DNA from 4 places in the Neorhizobium sp. T25_13 genome. Region 1 is predicted to be linked to each of the others. Evidence: predicted binding sites of a transcription regulator. Region 1 holds the regulator's gene; each other region holds the start of a gene.
What was found. The regulator LexA, encoded in region 1, represses DNA repair genes until DNA is damaged. The targets are predictions, from matches to a motif close to TGTTCNNNNTGTGTTCNG.
Positions count from the first base shown of each region.

Region 1 (4,524 bases):
CGGCGCATTGCTCTTCCGTGTGAATGTCGGTCAGGACCGGAAAGCCGAACTCCTTCTTGAGGTCGGCAAAGATCTCCATGGCGGTTTCGAGCCCGATGCCGCGCTTGCCGGAAATCGACGTGCGGTTGGCCTTGTCGTAGGAGGATTTGTAGACGAGGCCGATACCGAGCTTGCCGCAGACTTCCTTCAGGGCGCCTGCCATCATGAAGGCGTGGTCGCGGCTTTCCATCTGGCAGGGGCCGGCGATCAGCGACAGTTTTGCGTCCTGCGCGAAAACCACCTTGCCGTCTCCCTCGCCGACGGAGACGCTGGAATTTGCGGTAACTTCCATGAACCTATTCCTCGAAGCCGAACAAAACACCCTGGCCGGGCGCCGCCGAGACGAGAACACGGCCCTCCCGGCGGACGAATGCGACGTCATTAGCAGCAAGGGTGATCTCTGTCACGGCAAGATCGGCCGTCTTGAAGATGATCACCCGGCCGCGCAGCCCCTCGGCACCCGGCGTCGGCGGCAGGGCGAATTCCGCCTCGAGTTCGTGATCCTGCAGGATGCGAATGTGGGCATTTGCCGCCGCAAGCTCGAGCGAAGCAGCCTCTGGCTTCGCCTTCGTCATCAGCACCAGCTCGGCCAGGGGTGCGAAATCGGAGGGCGCCGATGCCGACAGAATGATCTTGCTCAGCCCCATGACCGCATTGGAATGGTGCTCCAGTTCGCCGCGATCGGCCGGCAGGGGATTGATCCGCTGGCAGGAAAACATCAGGAAGTCGGGCGCCCGGTCATCACCCGCAAAAGCCAGCCGGAAGCTTGCCTGGATTTCGGAACCGTCGGCCAAGGTCATTCCGCGGGAAAATTCCAGCACGTCGCCTGCCGAGATGCCACGCATCTTGAAACGCGCGTGATCGGCCATCGCGTCGCGCGTCGCGACAACGAGCGCCGAGAAGCCCTGCCTGTCACGTGCCTTGCGGAAGGCCAGATCGCGTGCGGTAAAAACGTTGCCGCGTTTGGCGGCAGCGCTTGCATGACGCCGATTGGCAATAGCCAGCGGCTCCAGATAGCTGCCATCCGAGAAGAACACACAAGCATTGGCTGTGCCGAAAGGATGAAAAGCGTCGGGCGCAACTGTAAAACCAAGCTTCGTGAGCCGGGAACGCGCAGCGGTAAGTCCCGCCACCGGCAGCACGAGATGATCGATTGGTCTTGCGTTCACGCGAGGGCCCCCGGAATTGGAATCGCAAAGCTAGTTTGGCAGCGGGCTCGCGCCGCGCAAGTGGTGTGGCTCGAGATATCTGGTACGCATCTATGAAGAAAAAATCATCATACTTCACAGAAATTTAGGGACTTGCAGAACACATATGGAACATATAGTGTCCGTTCTGGATTTGTTTCCGACTCTGAGGGTGCCAAAAGATGCTCACGCGCAAACAACAGGAATTGCTTCTGTTCATTCACGAACGCATGAAGGAATCCGGCATCCCGCCGTCATTCGATGAAATGAAGGATGCTCTCGACCTCGCGTCCAAGTCCGGCATCCACCGCCTGATCACCGCGCTCGAGGAGCGCGGCTTCATCCGCCGCCTGCCGAACCGGGCCCGGGCGCTCGAAGTCATCAAGCTGCCGGAAGCCTACTCGCCGAGCATGCAGCCGCGGCGTGGTTTTTCGCCCAGCGTCATCGAGGGCAGCCTCGGCAAACCGCAGCCGGTCGCGGCGCCTCAGAAACCTGCCGCCAACGACGATTCGCCGAACGCCACGACAGTTCCGGTCATGGGCCGCATCGCTGCCGGCGTGCCGATCTCGGCGATCCAGAACAACACGCACGACATCGCCGTGCCGGCCGAGATGCTCGGTTCCGGCGAACATTATGCGCTCGAGGTCAAGGGCGATTCGATGATCGAGGCCGGCATTCTCGACGGCGATACCGTGATCATCCGCAACAGCAATACGGCCAATCCGGGCGATATCGTCGTGGCGCTGGTGGACGACGAGGAAGCGACGCTGAAGCGCTTCCGCCGCCGCGGCGCCTCCATCGCCCTCGAAGCCGCCAACCCAGCCTACGAAACCCGCATCTTTGGGCCGGACCGGGTGAAGATCCAGGGCAAGCTCGTCGGCCTCATCCGCCGGTATCACTGATCATCTGCCGGAGCGGTTCCGGCAATGAACTATCGAAACCCTGGCTTCGCCAATCATAGTGGCGGTGCCGGCTCCAGGGACGGTCTGCGCCCGCCATGGCGGCACGGATCTGCCAGCGCCGAATGTCGGTCGCGCCGTTGAGGGAAATCTCCAGGGCACCCGCCTTGCGAAGCGTGGCGCCATTAATCATCAGGGCGCCGGACCGGCATTGGTCGAAGCGGGCGCGCGGCGCAATGACAAGACTGGCGGCGTCGCAGGCGGCACCCGCATAACGGCCGTCCTCGACAGCGATAACGATGCCCTTGCCCGTGCTTGCCGCACACCAGGCCGTCGGCTCGCAGGTGAAGCGGCCGACGGGCGCCTGTTTTATCCTCGACTTTGCCGTTTCCAGTTGCTGCGGGGTCAGTTCGCGGCGCTCGTTGGTTTTCTCGCCGGGCTGCTTGTCGTCGGGGGGCTTGTCCCTGGATGGCGACATTTCAGGCTTGGTGGGATCGCCGAGCAGAAGCGCCCTCTTCCATTGGCCGTAGACAAAGTCGGGCGGGCGGGCGCGATTGGTGGTCACCCCTTCCCCGTCTACAAGTGCGACCATCGTCCCGTCTTCCGAGATCAGTATATCCGGCAGCGGCATCGACCGCTCATGCCAGGAAAGCAGCAGAGCGGTCACCATCAGCGGCAGGCCTATCAGTCTCAGTCTCGTCCTCATGAGCGTCAGCAGCAGGAAACCTGCCGTCGACACGGTCAGGAACCAGGGATGCTGTCGCCCTATGCCGACATCGCCGCCCCAGGCGGCGACGTGTTTGGCGATGGCGATCACCCATCCCAGGCCGATGCCCATGAGCTTCATGAAGGGCGCATCGAGGCCGAACGGCATCAGCAGCATGCCGGCCAGCCCCGCCGGCATGACCACAAAGGAGATGATCGGCATGGCGGCGAGGTTGGCGGCAAGGCCGTAGGTGGCGATACGGTGGAAATGCTCGACCGAGAACATGGCGGTCGAGATGCCGCCGATCAGCGAGGTCACGAAGATGCCGGCCGCGAAATTCCAGGATGCCAGCACCGGCGTCACCACAGGGTGACGGAATGGCAGAGGTTCGGGATCGCGGCGTTCTGCCCTGTGTTTCCAGAGTGCGTAGCCGGCGACAAGGGCGGCGGTGGCGGCAAACGACATCTGGAAGCTCGGCCCCAATATTTCCGAGGGCGACATGGCGATGATGACCAGGGCAGACAGCGCCACATTGCGCAGGCTGATCGATGGCCGATCGAAAAGCACCGCGACCAGCATGATCGCCATCATGATATAGGCCCGCTCGGCGGAAACGCCGAAACCGGAGATCAGGTAATAGGCCGTCGCCATCATCAGGGCGCCGAGTGCGGCGATCTTCTTGACCGGATAGGCCTGGGCGAAGCCCGTGAAGACGGAAAGCACGGTGCGCACGCCGACAAAGAAGATGCCGGCGGCGAGCGCCATGTTGAGCCCGGAAATAGCGACGATATGGGCAAGGCCCGACAGTCGCAGCGCCTCGGTGGTGTCTTCGGAAATCGCCCGGCGCTCGTCGGTGACGATCGCCGCGGCAAAGGCGCCGGGATCTCCGGGCACGGTCTTCCGGATACGGGTTGCGATTGCACTGCGCAGATCGAAAAGCTGGGTTTCGACGTTCGCAATCCAGCTCCGGGTTGAAGGGGAAGCAGCCTGCTTTTTCGGCGCCCCATAGAAAAATCCAACCGCGCCGATGCCGTCGTAATAGGAAGAGAAGGCAAAGTCGTTGAGGCCAGGCAGGGCGGGTCCCGACGGGGGTGAAATGCGGGCGCGGCCGCTGATCGTCTCGCCGGTTTGGGCCGGCTCATGGCGGGACCTTGCCAGCAGAGATACACGCTGCGGTGGGCGCCTGACTTGCGGATTGGAGGTCCGCTCAATGCGGACAATATAACGCCAGCGGCCCTGGGCGTCGCTCTCCCTGCGCTCGACCACGCCGGCAAGCTCGGTGGTCACCGGCGTATCGAGAATGACGGTGGAGCGCCTCCAGGTCTCCAACTGCGCCAGCATCATGCCTGCGAGAAAGAGTGCGAGAGCGAGCGGCAACAGGTGCGTGGCACCGGACCGGTAGCGCGAGACGATCACAAATATCGCGCAGACGCAAAAGAGAAGGAAATACGGCCAGAAAGCCGGGGTCTGCGGCAGCACAAACCAACAGGCGGCCCCTGCCCCGATGACAACAGGCAGAAAAAGGAAGCCATGGCCATGGACCGTCTCCTCCTCCAGCATGGCCGGGAGACGGCGCCGCAGCCGGTCAAGGCGTCGGATCGTCGAGCGTTGAAAGGACCCGCGTGACGTGTGAACCGGCGGGCTGCGTTCGATCGCGGGAAAAAGCTCGGCCAGGTCCCGGACCTTGACTGAG
Region 1 is NZ_PVBI01000002.1:632,745-637,268, reverse strand. It holds gene kdsA (3-deoxy-8-phosphooctulonate synthase) at 1-331, opposite strand, end outside; gene C5J22_RS06720 (VOC family protein) at 336-1,208, opposite strand; gene lexA (transcriptional repressor LexA) at 1,409-2,128, shown strand; gene C5J22_RS06710 (ComEC/Rec2 family competence protein) at 2,109-4,310, opposite strand.

Region 2 (4,524 bases), 620 kb from region 1:
CCCAGTTGAGAAGCATGGCGGTCACTCCATCTATGATGCGATGCCATCGAGCTAGTGATTTGCCGCGCGGCTTGTAGACGCGCCGGCGAAAGCCGCTTTTCATCCATGAACGATGGGAAGATCACCGGTGAAACGATAGGGTGCCTGATATGACGGATGCGGGCTGGGACGATCTCAAACTGTTCCTGCATGTGGCGAGCGAAGGGGGCTTGAGCGGCGCCGCCGCCCGCACGGGCCTCAGCGCCCCGACGATCGGCCGGCGGATGCTGGCGCTCGAGCGGGCAACCGGCCGGACCCTGTTCGTGCGCAGCCAGCAGGGCTATCGGCTGGCGCCGGATGGAGAAACGCTGCTCGAACACGTCCGCACCATGCAAAGGACCGCTGACAGCATTGCCGACTGGAACGCGCAGGCCTTTGCCATGCCGATCGTCTCGATCGGCGCCGATGCCTGGCTTTCCGGTTACATCGGCGAGCACACGCCGGAGATCAGGGGCAGAGAGGACCGGTTCCGGCTCTGCTGCAAGTCGTTGCATAAGGGCGTCGATTTCACCTATCGCGAGGCGGATATCGGGATAGTCGCCCGGAGACCGGAATCAGGCAATGTGGCGATCCGCCGATCAGTCGTCGTCGCACACTCTATATATAGGGCGAGCATATATAGGGCGAGCGCCCTTGCCGAAGACGAGATCATGCCCTGGGTTTCGCTCGGCACCGACAACTCCCATTCCCCGGCCGATAAATGGGTGTTCCAGCATCACGAGGCTGATATTCGCACCTGGACCAATTCTCCGGATATCCTGCCGAGACTGATCGCCCGCGGCAACGGGCGCGGTGTGCTGCCGTGCTTCATCGGTGATTCCGTTCCCGGTCTGGTGCGCGAGGGCGGCATCATCGCGGAGCTCACCTATACAATGTGGATCGTCGCCAATGACGACGACCGGCATCGGCCGGAGGTACGTCAGGTCATCGAAAGGCTCGACGCGCTTTTCAAACGGGAGGCGAAAAGATTTAGCGGCGATGCAGCCTAATCGAGCCCAACCAGACTTGCATGCCGGTGAATCGATCCTATTGTGTGCCGGTTTTAAAAGAACCGGAACTGAAGTCCATGCCCGCATTCTCGCGCTTTACGCCGCTGATCAGCGCCCTTCCCGCCACCGTCCCCTTCGTCGGACCCGAGGCCATCGAGCGCAATCGCGGTCTCATGGTGAAGGCCCGCATCGGCGCCAATGAAAACGGCTTCGGACCGGCGCCTTCCGTCATCGAGGCGATCAGCGCTGCGGCGACAAGCACCTGGAAATATGCGGATCCGGAAAATTTCGAACTGAAGCAGGCGCTCGCCGCGCATCTGCGCTGTCAGATCAACAACATTGCCGTCGGCGAAGGCATAGACAGCCTGCTCGGGCTGATCGTCCGGATGGTCATCGAGCCGGGCATGCCGGTCGTCACCTCGTTCGGCGCCTATCCGACGTTCAACTTCCATGTAGCCGGCCATGGCGGCCGTCTGGTGACGGTGCCTTACGTCGACGACCGCGAAAACCTCGATGGGCTGTTGGAAGCCGTTCGCCGTGAAAACGCGCCGCTGGTCTATTTCGCCAATCCTGACAATCCGATGGGAAGCTGGTGGGATGCCGACAGCATCGTTGCTTTTGCCAAGGCGCTGCCGGAAACCTGCCTGATGATTCTCGACGAAGCCTATTGCGAGACAGGCCCCGCCGGCGCGACGCCCGAGATCGCCGCCCTGATCGACCGGCCGAACATCATCCGCACCCGGACCTTCTCGAAGGCCTACGGCATGGCCGGCTCGCGGGTGGGTTATGCGATCTCGACGCCCGGCACAGCTGAAGCCTTCGACAAGATCCGCAATCATTTCGGCATGAACCGGATCGGTATCGCCTCGGCACTCGCGGCGCTGAAAGACCAGGCCTACCTCTCCCAGGTGATCGGGCAGATCAAGGCCTCGCGGGACCGGATCGCGGCAATCGCTGAAACCAACGGACTGAAGCCGCTGGCGTCCGCCACCAATTTCGTGGCGATCGATTGCGGCCGCGACGGCGCCTATGCACGCTCGATCGTCGATGGGCTGATGGAGCACGGGGTTTTTATCCGCATGCCGGGTGTCGCGCAGCTCAACCGCTGCATCCGCGTCAGCACGGGCCCGGAATCGGACATGGCACTGTTCGAAGAAGCTCTGCCGAAGGTGCTGAAGGGCCTATAGGCTATACGAAAAACGACCGCGCCGGCCTTGTTCCTGCCGGTCGCGGTCTCAATTTCCGACGATCGTCCCCGTCCAGACCGACCGCCCTGTCTCCCAATCCCTCATGGGTGCTGTCTTTTGGATTGTTCTCCCACCGGCCCTCTTGCGGGGCCGGTCAATTCGTCGACCACGGCGCTCCTGAAGGCGCTCAGTGCATGGTCATCCATTCGCGAGCGGCGCGGAGTGCTGCGGCCAGCTGCATCTTGCTCATCGTCTGAGCGAGGTCGGCGCGCAATTCGGCGGCGCGATCGGAGCCTTTGATCGCGGCAATGTTGAGCCATTTGTGTGCGGAGATCAGATCAACGTCGCAACCACGACCGGTCGCATACATCAGGCCCATTTCGCAGAAAGTGTCGGCGCGGGTTTCGCCACCCATCGTGGCCATTCCGGAATTATTCATTTCAAAGCGTGCCATCGGTTTGATCCCTGTTAAAGCCTGTTGTTCGTCGTCTGCCCTGTTTCTTGCCCTTTCGGGCTCCATCCGGATCACCGTCTTCAAGCGGCTGTTTTGATCCTTCCGGCCGGCGGTTTTTTCCGCTCGTTTGATGACTTCACTATGCGCCCAACCTTCCAAAAGACGCCTAAAAAGCATGATTAATTCAACGAAAACAAAGTTCAAACGCTTCGTAAATTTGAGTTTTTGTTAAACATGGGATGCCTTGCATTTTAAGGAATTTGCGGAGATTTTTACGGAAAGTTTAGAAAACGATTTAAACTGATCGCTAACTACGAATACGGTTCGGTTCGGTGAACCTGTCTCCAGGGCTATGGAAAACCCGGCCTTCCCGAGCGCTGAAATTCCGCCATGTCGGGCCCAAACTCATATTTACCTTTACGTGTGCGTAAGATAATTTCGGCACGAGTTCGTCCAGAGGGGTGCGAACTGGAGGAAACCGCGCCGTCTGTCTGCTCCCGAAGAGCTCAGCGGCGGAAGCGAAGGAGGAGAACAATCATGATGCGCAGACTGATGCTTGTTGCCGTGCTGGCACTTGCCGCGACCGGAGCCCGGGCCGCAGAGCCGATCGAAGGCAATTGGAAGACCGCCAGCGGCGAGACCGCGGTGATCGGCAAATGCGGCACCGCCTATTGCGTGACGCTGAAGACCGGCAAACATTCGGGCAAGCAGATCGGCAAGCTCTCCGGCAAGGACGGCGAATATAGCGGCGAGATCACCGATCCCGCGGAGGACAAGACCTATAGCGGGTCCGGTTCGGTCAACGGCAATTCGCTCAAAATGAAAGGCTGCGTCCTCGCCATCCTTTGCAAATCGCAGACGTGGACCCGCCTCTAAGCCGATCGCCCGAATATCGTCCCATATAAGAAGTGCAGAAATGGCCGCGCCGGCAACGGCACGGCCATTTTTCGTTTCCAACCGTCAAGAGGTGCCCGATTATTTTGCTGCGCCGCATCAAGAAAAGGCAATTTGATCACGCGAACGGCATCGATTTCGGGCGTAAAAATTCGCAAAATTTCAATGTCACAGTTTTGTGAAAAGCTTGAATACCTATTGAACACTATTTACGCCACATAAAAGCCTCGAAAATGACATGATTTCACGAAAATTACACGCAGTCGGTGCAATTCCTTTCAGCGCCGGATATCCTACTGATTTCACTTATTAATTATCTTACCAAATCGTAACTTAATCGATTTATTCGTGGCTTTTTCCGAGAAATAACCACGATAAGCACGTTTTACGTGCATTTTTTCCAAGCAATTTTCGCTGTCAACGTTTCGTTGACAGCAGTCGCCGAAATGGGGGGCTTTCGGATCGAACCGATCGGTCCGATATCAGCATCGCAAACAGAAATTCACTCTGGTTCGGACCCAAGACCGAACCGAACATAACCCAAGGATAAAGACAATGACCAAGATCACTTCCGCATTCGCCGCAGCCCTTATCGCTTCGGTCTCGTTCGCTTCCGTCGCCCTCGCTGAAGGTGACTATTACGAAGGTGCCTCCAAGGCTTCCGCTACCGTCGACCATGTTCAGACCGGCAGCATTGCTCAGGATCAACAGAACCAGATCCCGGCTCCGATCGGTCGCGGCGACTACTACGACGGCGCAAACCGCCCGAACTAACCGCAGCTCATTCAAGATACCGAAACAATCTCCGCAGGCCAGGTCGCAAACTGAAAGCCGCGGGTCACTCTGAAGGGACTACCACCATGACCAAGATCACTTCCGCTATCGCCGCAGCCCTTATCGCTTCGGCCTCCTTCGCTTCCGTCGCTCTCGCTGAAGGCGACTACTACGAAGGCGTTACTCC
Region 2 is NZ_PVBI01000002.1:8,912-13,435, reverse strand. It holds gene C5J22_RS03445 (LysR family transcriptional regulator) at 150-1,028, shown strand; gene C5J22_RS03440 (pyridoxal phosphate-dependent aminotransferase) at 1,106-2,215, shown strand; gene C5J22_RS03435 (sel1 repeat family protein) at 2,403-2,669, opposite strand; gene C5J22_RS03430 (DUF2147 domain-containing protein) at 3,207-3,545, shown strand; gene C5J22_RS03425 (hypothetical protein) at 4,119-4,337, shown strand; gene C5J22_RS03420 (hypothetical protein) at 4,424-4,524, shown strand, end outside.
Region 2: C5J22_RS03435 (sel1 repeat family protein) is a predicted target of LexA. The motif match lies at 2,859-2,876, and genes of this name have one in related genera.

Region 3 (4,524 bases), on a different contig from region 1:
CACACGACCATGGTGGCCGCAGGCCGGATCTCGGAGAAGGTCTCGCCGAGAACCTGCACGATGGCATCGTAATCGGCCATGTCGGTGAGGTAGTAGCGCACCCGGACGATATCCTGGAGGCCGCTGCCGGCCTCTTTCAGCGCTTTTTCGATCGTGCCGAGCGTGTTGCGCGTCTGGGCGGCAGCGTCTTCGGGCATTTCCATCCTGGCATAGTCATAGCCGGTGGTACCGGAGACATAGACCATGTCGCGGTCCACCACGGCGCGCGAATAGCCGATCCGTGCTTCGAAGGGCGATCCGGAGGAAATCCGCTTGACCATCAGGATGCTCCGGAAATCAGAGCCAGGGGCGAGCGGCTCGGTTGTTGTTTTCGAAAGTGCTGATCGCCGCATCGCTCTTCAGCGTCGAGGCAATGTCGTCGAGGCCTTCGAGCATGATGTGGCGGCGGCCGGGATCGATGTCGAAATGGATGGAGCCGCCATCCGGACCGGTGATTTCCTGGGCTTCCAGGTCGATCGAGAGGATGGCGTTCGAGCCGCGCTCGGCATCGTCCATCAGCTTTTCAAGATCTTCCGGGGAAACGACGATCGGCAGGATGCCGTTCTTGAAACAGTTATTGTAGAAAATGTCGGCGAAGCTCGTCGAGATGACGCAGCGGATGCCGAAATCGAGAAGCGCCCACGGCGCGTGTTCGCGCGAGGAGCCGCAGCCGAAATTGTCACCGGCGACCAGGATCTTGGCGTTGCGATAGGCCGGCTTGTTCAGCACGAAATCGGGATTTTCAGAACCGTCGTCCTTGTAGCGGGCTTCCGAGAAGAGACCCTTGCCAAGACCGGTACGCTTGATGGTCTTGAGGTAATCCTTCGGAATGATCATGTCCGTGTCGATATTGATGACCGGAAGCGGCGCCGCAACGCCGGTGAGCTTGGTGAACTTTTCCATGATCTGCCTCCAGGTGGACTTATCTGCGGAAGCTGCCATAAAGCAAATCGACGCAGATTTGAAGGCCTGTTTGGCGTGAACCGGTACGCCAACACGCCGGAAACCGGCGTATTCGTCTCAGTCAGCGCTTAAAACGATCAAAGGTCGATGATCGTGCCGCGGCCGTCGTTCCAGACACGCATCTCGCGCTTGCTTGTCTTGGCCCGCACCGGAACCGGCTTCAGCCGCGCCGAAAGCGCACGCCCGATGGACAGAACTGCGAGAATGCCGGCAAAGGCGACGGTCAGCGAAGCCGTCAGAAGTGCTGCCATGGCGAGCACGGCGATGGCCGATATGATGACGAAGAAGATGCGAATATTTTGCATGGTATATACCTTTCTCACCAAGGAATGTGGAGCCTTGCGCCCTTTCTTGCAAGGGGCTTTGGGCATGCAGTATTGCCGCAGACCAAAAAGATTGGCACAAAGCGCCGATGATCGCCTTGACCGATATCAAATCCGCCTCCTTTCATACTCGCCGGTCGATTCTGAGCGTGCCGGCCGGAAACACGAGGGCATTGGAAAAGGTGCATGGCCTCGATTGCGACGCGGCGATCTTCGACCTCGAAGATTCCGTCGCGCCGGAAAAGAAGGGCGAGGCCCGCGAGAACCTGCGCCGGCTCTTTAAGGAAAACCCGCTCAAGGGCAGGGAAGCGATCATCCGCATCAACCCGCTCGAAACCGAGTTCGGCAAGGCGGACATGGATCTCGTGACCGAAGTCTCTCCGGACATCGTGCTGATCCCGAAGGTCGAGCATATGTCGCAGGTCCAGGCGGTGGCGGATATCCTGTCCGAAGCCGGTGCTCCGGACGATCTCGCCATCTGGGCGATGATCGAAACGCCGAAGGGCGTCCTGAATGCGCCGGCGATTGCCCCTGTCGACGAGCGGCTCCAGTGTTTCGTGGTCGGCCTCAACGACCTGCGCAAGGAAACAGGCGTGCTGCCGCAGCTGGGCCGGGCCTATCTGGTGCCCTGGCTGATGCAGATCGTGCTCGCCGGCCGCGCCCATGGCATCGACGTGATCGACAGCGTCTTTAACGACTTCAGCGATGCGGAAGCCTTCGAAGCGGAATGTGCCCAGGGCCGTGCCATGGGCTTTTCCGGCAAGATGCTGATCCATCCGGCCCAGATCGAACCCGCCAACCGGCATTTCGGGCCGGATCCACGGGCCGTGGAAGAGGCGGAAGCGGTGATCGCCGCCTTTGCGGAACCGGGAGCGCAACATCTCAACATCATCAACCTGAATGGCAAGATGGTCGAAAGGCTGCATCTGGCGGAGGCCGAAAGACTTGCCGCCACGGCCCGGATCATCGCTGCAAGAAAGAGAACGCCATGAAACTGTATCGCTTCCTCAGCGGCCCCGACGATTCTTCCTTCTGCCACAAGGTAACGGCGGCGCTGAACAAGGGCTGGGAACTTTCCGGCTCGCCGACCTATGCCTTCAACGCCACGACCGGCGAGATGCAGTGCGGCCAGGCGGTGACGAAAACCGTTCACGGCAAGGAATATGACCCCGAAATGAAGCTCGGCGAGCAATAGGCTCCCGTCAGGGGATCAACGCTGTGCAGCTTCGTCGGCGCTGGCCTCGATGCGCTCCATGTCATCGTCGCTGAGGCCGAAATGGTGGCCGATCTCGTGGATCAGCACATGGGTGATGATATCGCCCAGCGTTTCTTCGTTTTCCGCCCAGTAATCCAGGATCGGCCGGCGATAAAGCCGGATGCGGTTCGGCAATTCGCCCGTTTCCATGTTGAACCGCTCGGAAATGCCGCGGCCTTCGAAAAGGCCGAGCAGGTCGAAAGGCGTCTCGAGTGCCATATCCTCGAAAACGTCGTCGTCCGGAAAATCCTCGATCTCGATCGTCAGGTTGACGGTGAGAGCCCGGAATTCCTCCGGTAAATGACCATAGGCTTCGATCGCCAACGACTCGAATGTGCTGATCGTCGGCGCGTGGCGATCCTGCCAATCGTCGGTCTGGTCGATGCGGGCCATAGGCTCTCCTTCTGATCAGGCCCATATAGTACCTCCCGCGATATTTTTCGAGTGAAGAATCATCGCCCTAGGATCCAAGGAAAAGATTCCCAGGATTTGGCTGTTGACTCTTTCGGGCAGCTCTGGAATCCATAAGAACATAAAGAGAACATGTACAGATGGAGCTGACGCCATGGCCGAGCACGCCACGGCGCAGGAGACGCTTTTTGCCCTGCGCGAACAGATCGCCAGATTGGAGGGAAAATCTCTGCCGGCGCTTGCCGCGGCGGAACAGGCGGACTCGGCTGCCGATCCGGAGGGCAGGAAATCCAAGAACAACCCACCCCGTCTGCCATTCGGCGTACCGCCGATGGATACCGCCTTGGAAGGTGGCCTGCCGCTCGATGGCATCACGGAAATCCGTTCCCATTTGATGGGGGATGCCGGGGCAGCAAGCGGCCTTGCTCTCTCGCTGGCGTCTCACCTCAAGGCGAGACAGCCGAGCGAGGCGCCGCTTCTCTGGATCTGTGATGTCGTCTCCATGCAGGAGGCCGGAATTCCTTATTCCATCGGTCTCAAACAGTTCGGATTGAGCCGCCGGGATATTCTTTACGCCTCGCCACGCAAGTTGGACGATGCCCTGTGGCTTGCCGAGACCGCATTGGCGAGCGGGGCTCTTGTCGCCGTCATTCTCGAAATCCGGGGAAATCCCAAGCATTTTGGGCTCACCGAAAGTCGCAGGCTGGGTCTGAGGGCAAAGGCGGCGGCGCGGCCACTCTTTTTGTTGCGGCATGCGGGAGAGGAGGAGGCGAGCAGCGCCTCGTTCCGCTTTCTTGTCGAACCGGCGCCGGCGGCTCACCGGCATCTTCCGGATGGATCCGTGCTTGGCGGCAGCATCGGTCATCCCGTTTTCAGGCTGACCCTGGAGAAGAGCCGTAACCCGGCTCCTCTGTCCCTACTTCTGGAGTGGAACCCCCATGACCGTCAATTTTCCCTTGGCCAAGACACAGGAGAGGCTTTTTCTTTCCGCAACCCGCCAGCGCATCCTGGCGCTCGTCTTCCCGCATCTGCCGACCGACAGGATCGCGCGCCGGCTCTGGGGACTGTCGTGGCGTTCGAAAGGGCGTCCTGAGCATCATCCGCCGATCCTCTGCGCCGGCCGGCGCGAAAACGCCATGCGGCTCACAGCGCTAGATGAGGTTTCCGAACGTCTTGGGCTGAAGCGCGGGCAGGGGCTGGCGGAAGCGCGCGCCATGTTTCCGAAGATCGACGTGGTGGACGAAGATGACGCTGCGGACCAGGGCCTTCTCGAGGCGATCGCCGATTGGTGCGATCGTTATACCCCGCTGGTGGCGCTGGACGGCCGCGAAGGCCTGTTTCTCGACATTACCGGCTGTGCCCACCTCTTCGGCGGCGAGGAAGCCCTGCTGAAGGATATTCTTGGCCGGCTTCTGCAGATGGGCTTCGATGTCAAAGGAGCGATCTCCTCGTCGCCGGGCCTCTCATGGGCGGCCTGCCGCTTCGGCCGCGGCGGCGTGATCACCGATCAGGTGACGGAGGAGGTGCTGGCGC
Region 3 is NZ_PVBI01000010.1:104,410-108,933, forward strand. It holds gene C5J22_RS22410 (RidA family protein) at 1-320, opposite strand, end outside; gene leuD (3-isopropylmalate dehydratase small subunit) at 337-942, opposite strand; gene C5J22_RS22420 (hypothetical protein) at 1,080-1,307, opposite strand; gene C5J22_RS22425 (CoA ester lyase) at 1,415-2,317, shown strand; gene C5J22_RS22430 (DUF1737 domain-containing protein) at 2,314-2,520, shown strand; gene C5J22_RS22435 (metallopeptidase family protein) at 2,536-2,973, opposite strand; gene C5J22_RS22440 (ImuA family protein) at 3,146-4,084, shown strand; gene C5J22_RS22445 (DNA polymerase Y family protein) at 4,098-4,524, shown strand, end outside.
Region 3: C5J22_RS22440 (ImuA family protein) is a predicted target of LexA. The motif match lies at 3,107-3,124, and genes of this name have one in related genera.

Region 4 (4,524 bases), 350 kb from region 1:
CAATCGAAGGCGCCCGCCGAGATCAGGCTTTCCATGACGCGACGGTTGACCTGTTTCGGATCGATCCGCAGGCAGAAGTCCTCGATGCTGGCAAACGGCATATCGCCGCGCACTTCGGTAATGTGATCGACCGCAGACTCGCCGACGCCCTTGATGGCGGCCAGCGCATAATAGATCCGGTTGTCGCCGGTCTCGAAATGCCGGAACGAGGTCTGCACCGACGGCGGAATGACCGCGATGCCGAGGCGGCCGGCATCCTGCCGGAAATCGTTCAGCTTCTCGCTGTTCGACATATCGTAGGTCATGGAGGCGGCGAGGAACTCGACCGGATAATGCGCCTTCATGAAGGCGGTCTGGTAGGAAACGATCGCGTAGGCCGCGGCATGGCTTTTGTTGAAGCCGTAGTTGGCGAATTTTGCCAGCAGTTCGAAGATGTTGTTGGCCTGCGGCTTGGAGACGCCGTTCTTGATGGCGCCATCGACAAAGCGTTCGCTCTGCTGGTCCATCTCGGCCTTGATCTTCTTGCCCATGGCGCGGCGCAGCAGGTCGGCCTCGCCGAGCGAATAGCCCGACAGCACCTGAGCGATCTGCATGACCTGCTCCTGGTAGACGATGACCCCTTGGGTCTCCTTCAGGAGGTGGTCGATCGTCGGATGGATCGATTCGATCTCCTCCTCGCCGTGCTTGCGGGCATTGTAGGTCGGAATGTTTTCCATCGGGCCCGGACGATAAAGCGCCACGAGCGCGATGATGTCCTCGATACAGTCCGGCCGCATGCCGATCAGCGCCTTGCGCATGCCGGCACTTTCCACCTGAAACACGCCGACCGTCTCGCCGCGCGACAGCATCTCGTAGGTCTTGGTGTCGTCGAGCGGGATCTTGGCGAGATCGATCTCGATGCCGCGCTTGCGACAGAAATCGACCGCGGTCTTCAGCACGGTCAGCGTCTTCAGGCCGAGGAAGTCGAACTTCACCAGGCCCGCCTGCTCCACCCATTTCATGTTGAACTGGGTGACCGGCATGTCCGAGCGCGGGTCGCGATACATCGGCACGAGCTTCGACAGCGGCCGGTCACCGATGACGATGCCGGCGGCGTGGGTCGAGGCGTGGCGATAGAGGCCTTCGATCTTCTGGGCGATATCGAGAAGGCGGGCGACGACGGGCTCCTTGTCGGCCTCCTCTTGGAATTTCGGATCCTCCTCGATCGCCTTCGACAGGGGCGTCGGGTTGGCCGGGTTGTTCGGCACCAGCTTGCAGATCTTGTCGACCTGGCCATAGGGCATTTCGAGCACGCGGCCGACGTCGCGAAGCGCGGCGCGCGCCTGCAGCGAGCCGAAGGTGATGATCTGCGCCACCTGCTCGCGGCCGTATTTCTGCTGCACGTAGCGGATCACCTCTTCACGGCGATCCTGGCAGAAGTCGATGTCGAAGTCCGGCATCGAGACGCGGTCGGGATTGAGGAAACGTTCGAACAGCAGCGAGAAGCGCAGCGGATCGACGTCGGTAATGGTGAGCGCATAGGCGACCAGCGAGCCCGCACCCGAACCACGGCCGGGACCGACCGGGATGCCCTGCTGCTTGGCCCATTTGATGAAGTCGGCAACGATCAGGAAGTAGCCCGGAAACTTCATCTTCTCGATGACGCTGAGCTCGAAATCCAGCCGGTCGCGATAATCCTGTTCTGTATAACCGCGCGTCATGCCGAGCGTCGCGATGCGCTCTTCGAGCCCTTCCACGGACTGGCGGCGCAGCTCCTCCGCCTCGGCGCGTTCGGCTTCCGCCGGATCGTCGGTGGCGCCGGTGAAGCGCGGCAGGATCGGATTGCGGGTTTTCAGCACGAAAGAGCAGCGCCGGGCGATCTCGACGGTGTTTTCGAGCGCCTCCGGCAGGTCGGCGAACAGCTTTGCCATCTCGGCGCGGCTCTTCAGATAATGGTCCGGCGTCAGGCGGAACCGGGTGTCGTCCGAGACGATCGCATTATGGGCCACCGCCATCAGCGCGTCATGGGCATCAAACTCGGACTTGGTGGGAAAGAAGGCCTCGTTGGTCGCCACCAGCGGCAGGTCGTGGTCGTAGGCGAGCGTGACGATCTTGTGCTCGTGGCGCCGATCGTAGGCGCCGTGGCGCTGCAGTTCGACGTAAAGCCGATCGCCGAATATCTCCTTGAGTTTCAGCAACCTCGCTTCGGCAAGCGTAGCATTGCCTTCCTTCAGAGCCATATCGACCGGCCCGCTTCCGGCCCCGGTCAGCGCGATCAACCCCTCGGTGCCGCCGTCCTCCAGCCAGGAGCGGCTGATATGGATGGACTGATGCCCCTCGTCGCCGAGATAGGCGCGGCTGATCAGGTCGACGAGCCGTTCGTAACCGACGGCATTGGCCGCCAGCACGACGATCGCCGGCAGCTTGGCGAGCTGCTGGTGGCTGTTGCGCCGCTCGTCCGACTGGTCTTCCATATCGATCGACAGCTGACAGCCGATGATCGGCTGCAGGCCGTCTCCGATCGCCTTCTGGGCGAATTCCAGCGCGACGAAGAGATTGTTGGTGTCGGTTATCGCGATCGCAGGCTGATTGTCCGCGATCGCCTTCGAGAGGATCTTCTTGAGCGGCAAGGCGCCCTCGAGAAGCGAGTAGGCGGAATGGACGCGCAGGTGAACGAATTGAGGGCTGGTTCCCAGCTCTTCCGATCCCGATTTTATGTCCATTTTGTCTGCCATGTCTGCGCCTTGCCCGTTTGATGAAGCGGGAACCATCTCATGAATCAGGCTATTGTCCGGCGCAGGGCTTTGAGAGTCCAGTTCGGAATTCCCTCCTCAACGCCTTTCGCCAGAGGGACCGGCTGGGTGTCCGATCACATGGCCATCATGATCATGGAGAGGCTGGCCACGAAGGTGGCGATGGAAGCGAATGCGGCAATGTCACGAAGCAGGTCAGTCATCGTCGTCTCCCGTGTTCTCTTATGTTTTTAATTTGTTCTCATTTTGTTTGAGAGTCAATAAAAGAACAGACCGGAAACAAACATATCGCGATATCCTCCCTCACCTGGTAAACAAGGCGTTAACGGTGAGGTTCGGCCGAATCCCCGCGTCGCCGGAGGCGAGACCATTTTCCGCGAACCCGAACGCCAAGGTTTTGCGTCTTACCCTTGACGTCCGCGCCGGTCCCGCCTCGCCGGCACGCCTGCCGGTGTATCCGCGACGAAACGGTGAGATTGTAGGCACGGGCCGAGAGGGTGGGGATGAGAGGGAGGCTAAGTGCTTGATGGGGTTGGCGGGGAGGTTTCGAATATGCCCGATAGGGCGGCGCCTGGAGGATGGATCCTCGGGCCATCCTCGGGTTTAACCCGAGGACGAGGATGACGGAGGAAGGGGCGGAGTACACCACCAGAGGCGTCATCCTCGGGCTCGACCCGAGGATCCATCCGCACAGATGTCCGCGTCTCACATCTCGACGACTTTGCCGCCCTCGATCGTCACACGGCGGTCCATGCGGCTGGCGAGGTCGTGGTTGTGGGTGGCGATCAGGGCCGCGAGGCCCGACTGGCGCACCAGGGCTTCCAGCGCGTCGAAGACATAGGATGCGGTCTTCGGGTCGAGATTGCCGGTCGGTTCGTCGGCAAGAAGCACGCGCGGGGCGTTGGCGACGGCACGGGCGATCGCCACGCGCTGCTGCTCGCCGCCGGACAGTTCGGAAGGGCGGTGCTCGGCGCGATGGCCGATGCGCATATAGTCCAGAAGCTGGCTTGCCCGCTCCTTCGCCTCGGCCTTGGAAAGACCGGCGATCAGCTGCGGCATCATGATGTTCTCGACCGCGGAAAACTCCGGCAGGAGATGGTGGAACTGGTAGACGAAACCGATCTGGTTGCGGCGCATCGCGGTGCGCTCCGCATCGGGAAGTCCGTTGCAGGCACGCCCGGCGAGAAAGACCTCGCCGGCGTCGGGGTGTTCTAGCAGTCCGGCGAGATGCAGCAGCGTCGACTTACCGGTGCCCGACGGGGCGACCAGCGCGACGATCTCGCCGGTCTTCAGGTCGAAATCAGCCCCCTTCAGGATCGAAAGCGTGGTCTCGCCCTGGCCATAATGACGTTCGACGCCCGAGAGCTGCAAGACGGTTTTGGGTGCCATGAAGGATGTGGGTCCTATTCGTATCGAAGGGCCTGGACAGGATCGAGCCGGGAGGCCCGCCATGCCGGAAGGATGGTGGCGATGAAGGAGAGGACGAGCGCCATCATGACCACCGAGAAGGTCTCGCCAAAGCTCATCTCCGCCGGCAGCTGGCTGAGGAAATAGAGTTGCGGATCGAAGAGGATGGTACCCGAGATCCAGGAGAAGAACTGGCGGATCGATTCGACGTTGAGACAGACGACCACGCCGAGCAGGACGCCTGCGAACGTTCCGACGAGGCCGATCGCCGCCCCGGTCATGAAGAAGATGCGCATGATAGCGCCCGCACCCGCACCCATGGTGCGCAGGATAGCGATATCGCTGCCCTTGTCCTTCACCAGCATGATCAGGCCGGAGATGATAT
Region 4 is NZ_PVBI01000002.1:283,574-288,097, reverse strand. It holds gene dnaE (DNA polymerase III subunit alpha) at 1-2,702, opposite strand, end outside; gene C5J22_RS04835 (ABC transporter ATP-binding protein) at 3,438-4,121, opposite strand; gene C5J22_RS04830 (lipoprotein-releasing ABC transporter permease subunit) at 4,136-4,524, opposite strand, start outside.
Region 4: dnaE (DNA polymerase III subunit alpha) is a predicted target of LexA. The motif match lies at 2,958-2,975, and genes of this name have one in related genera.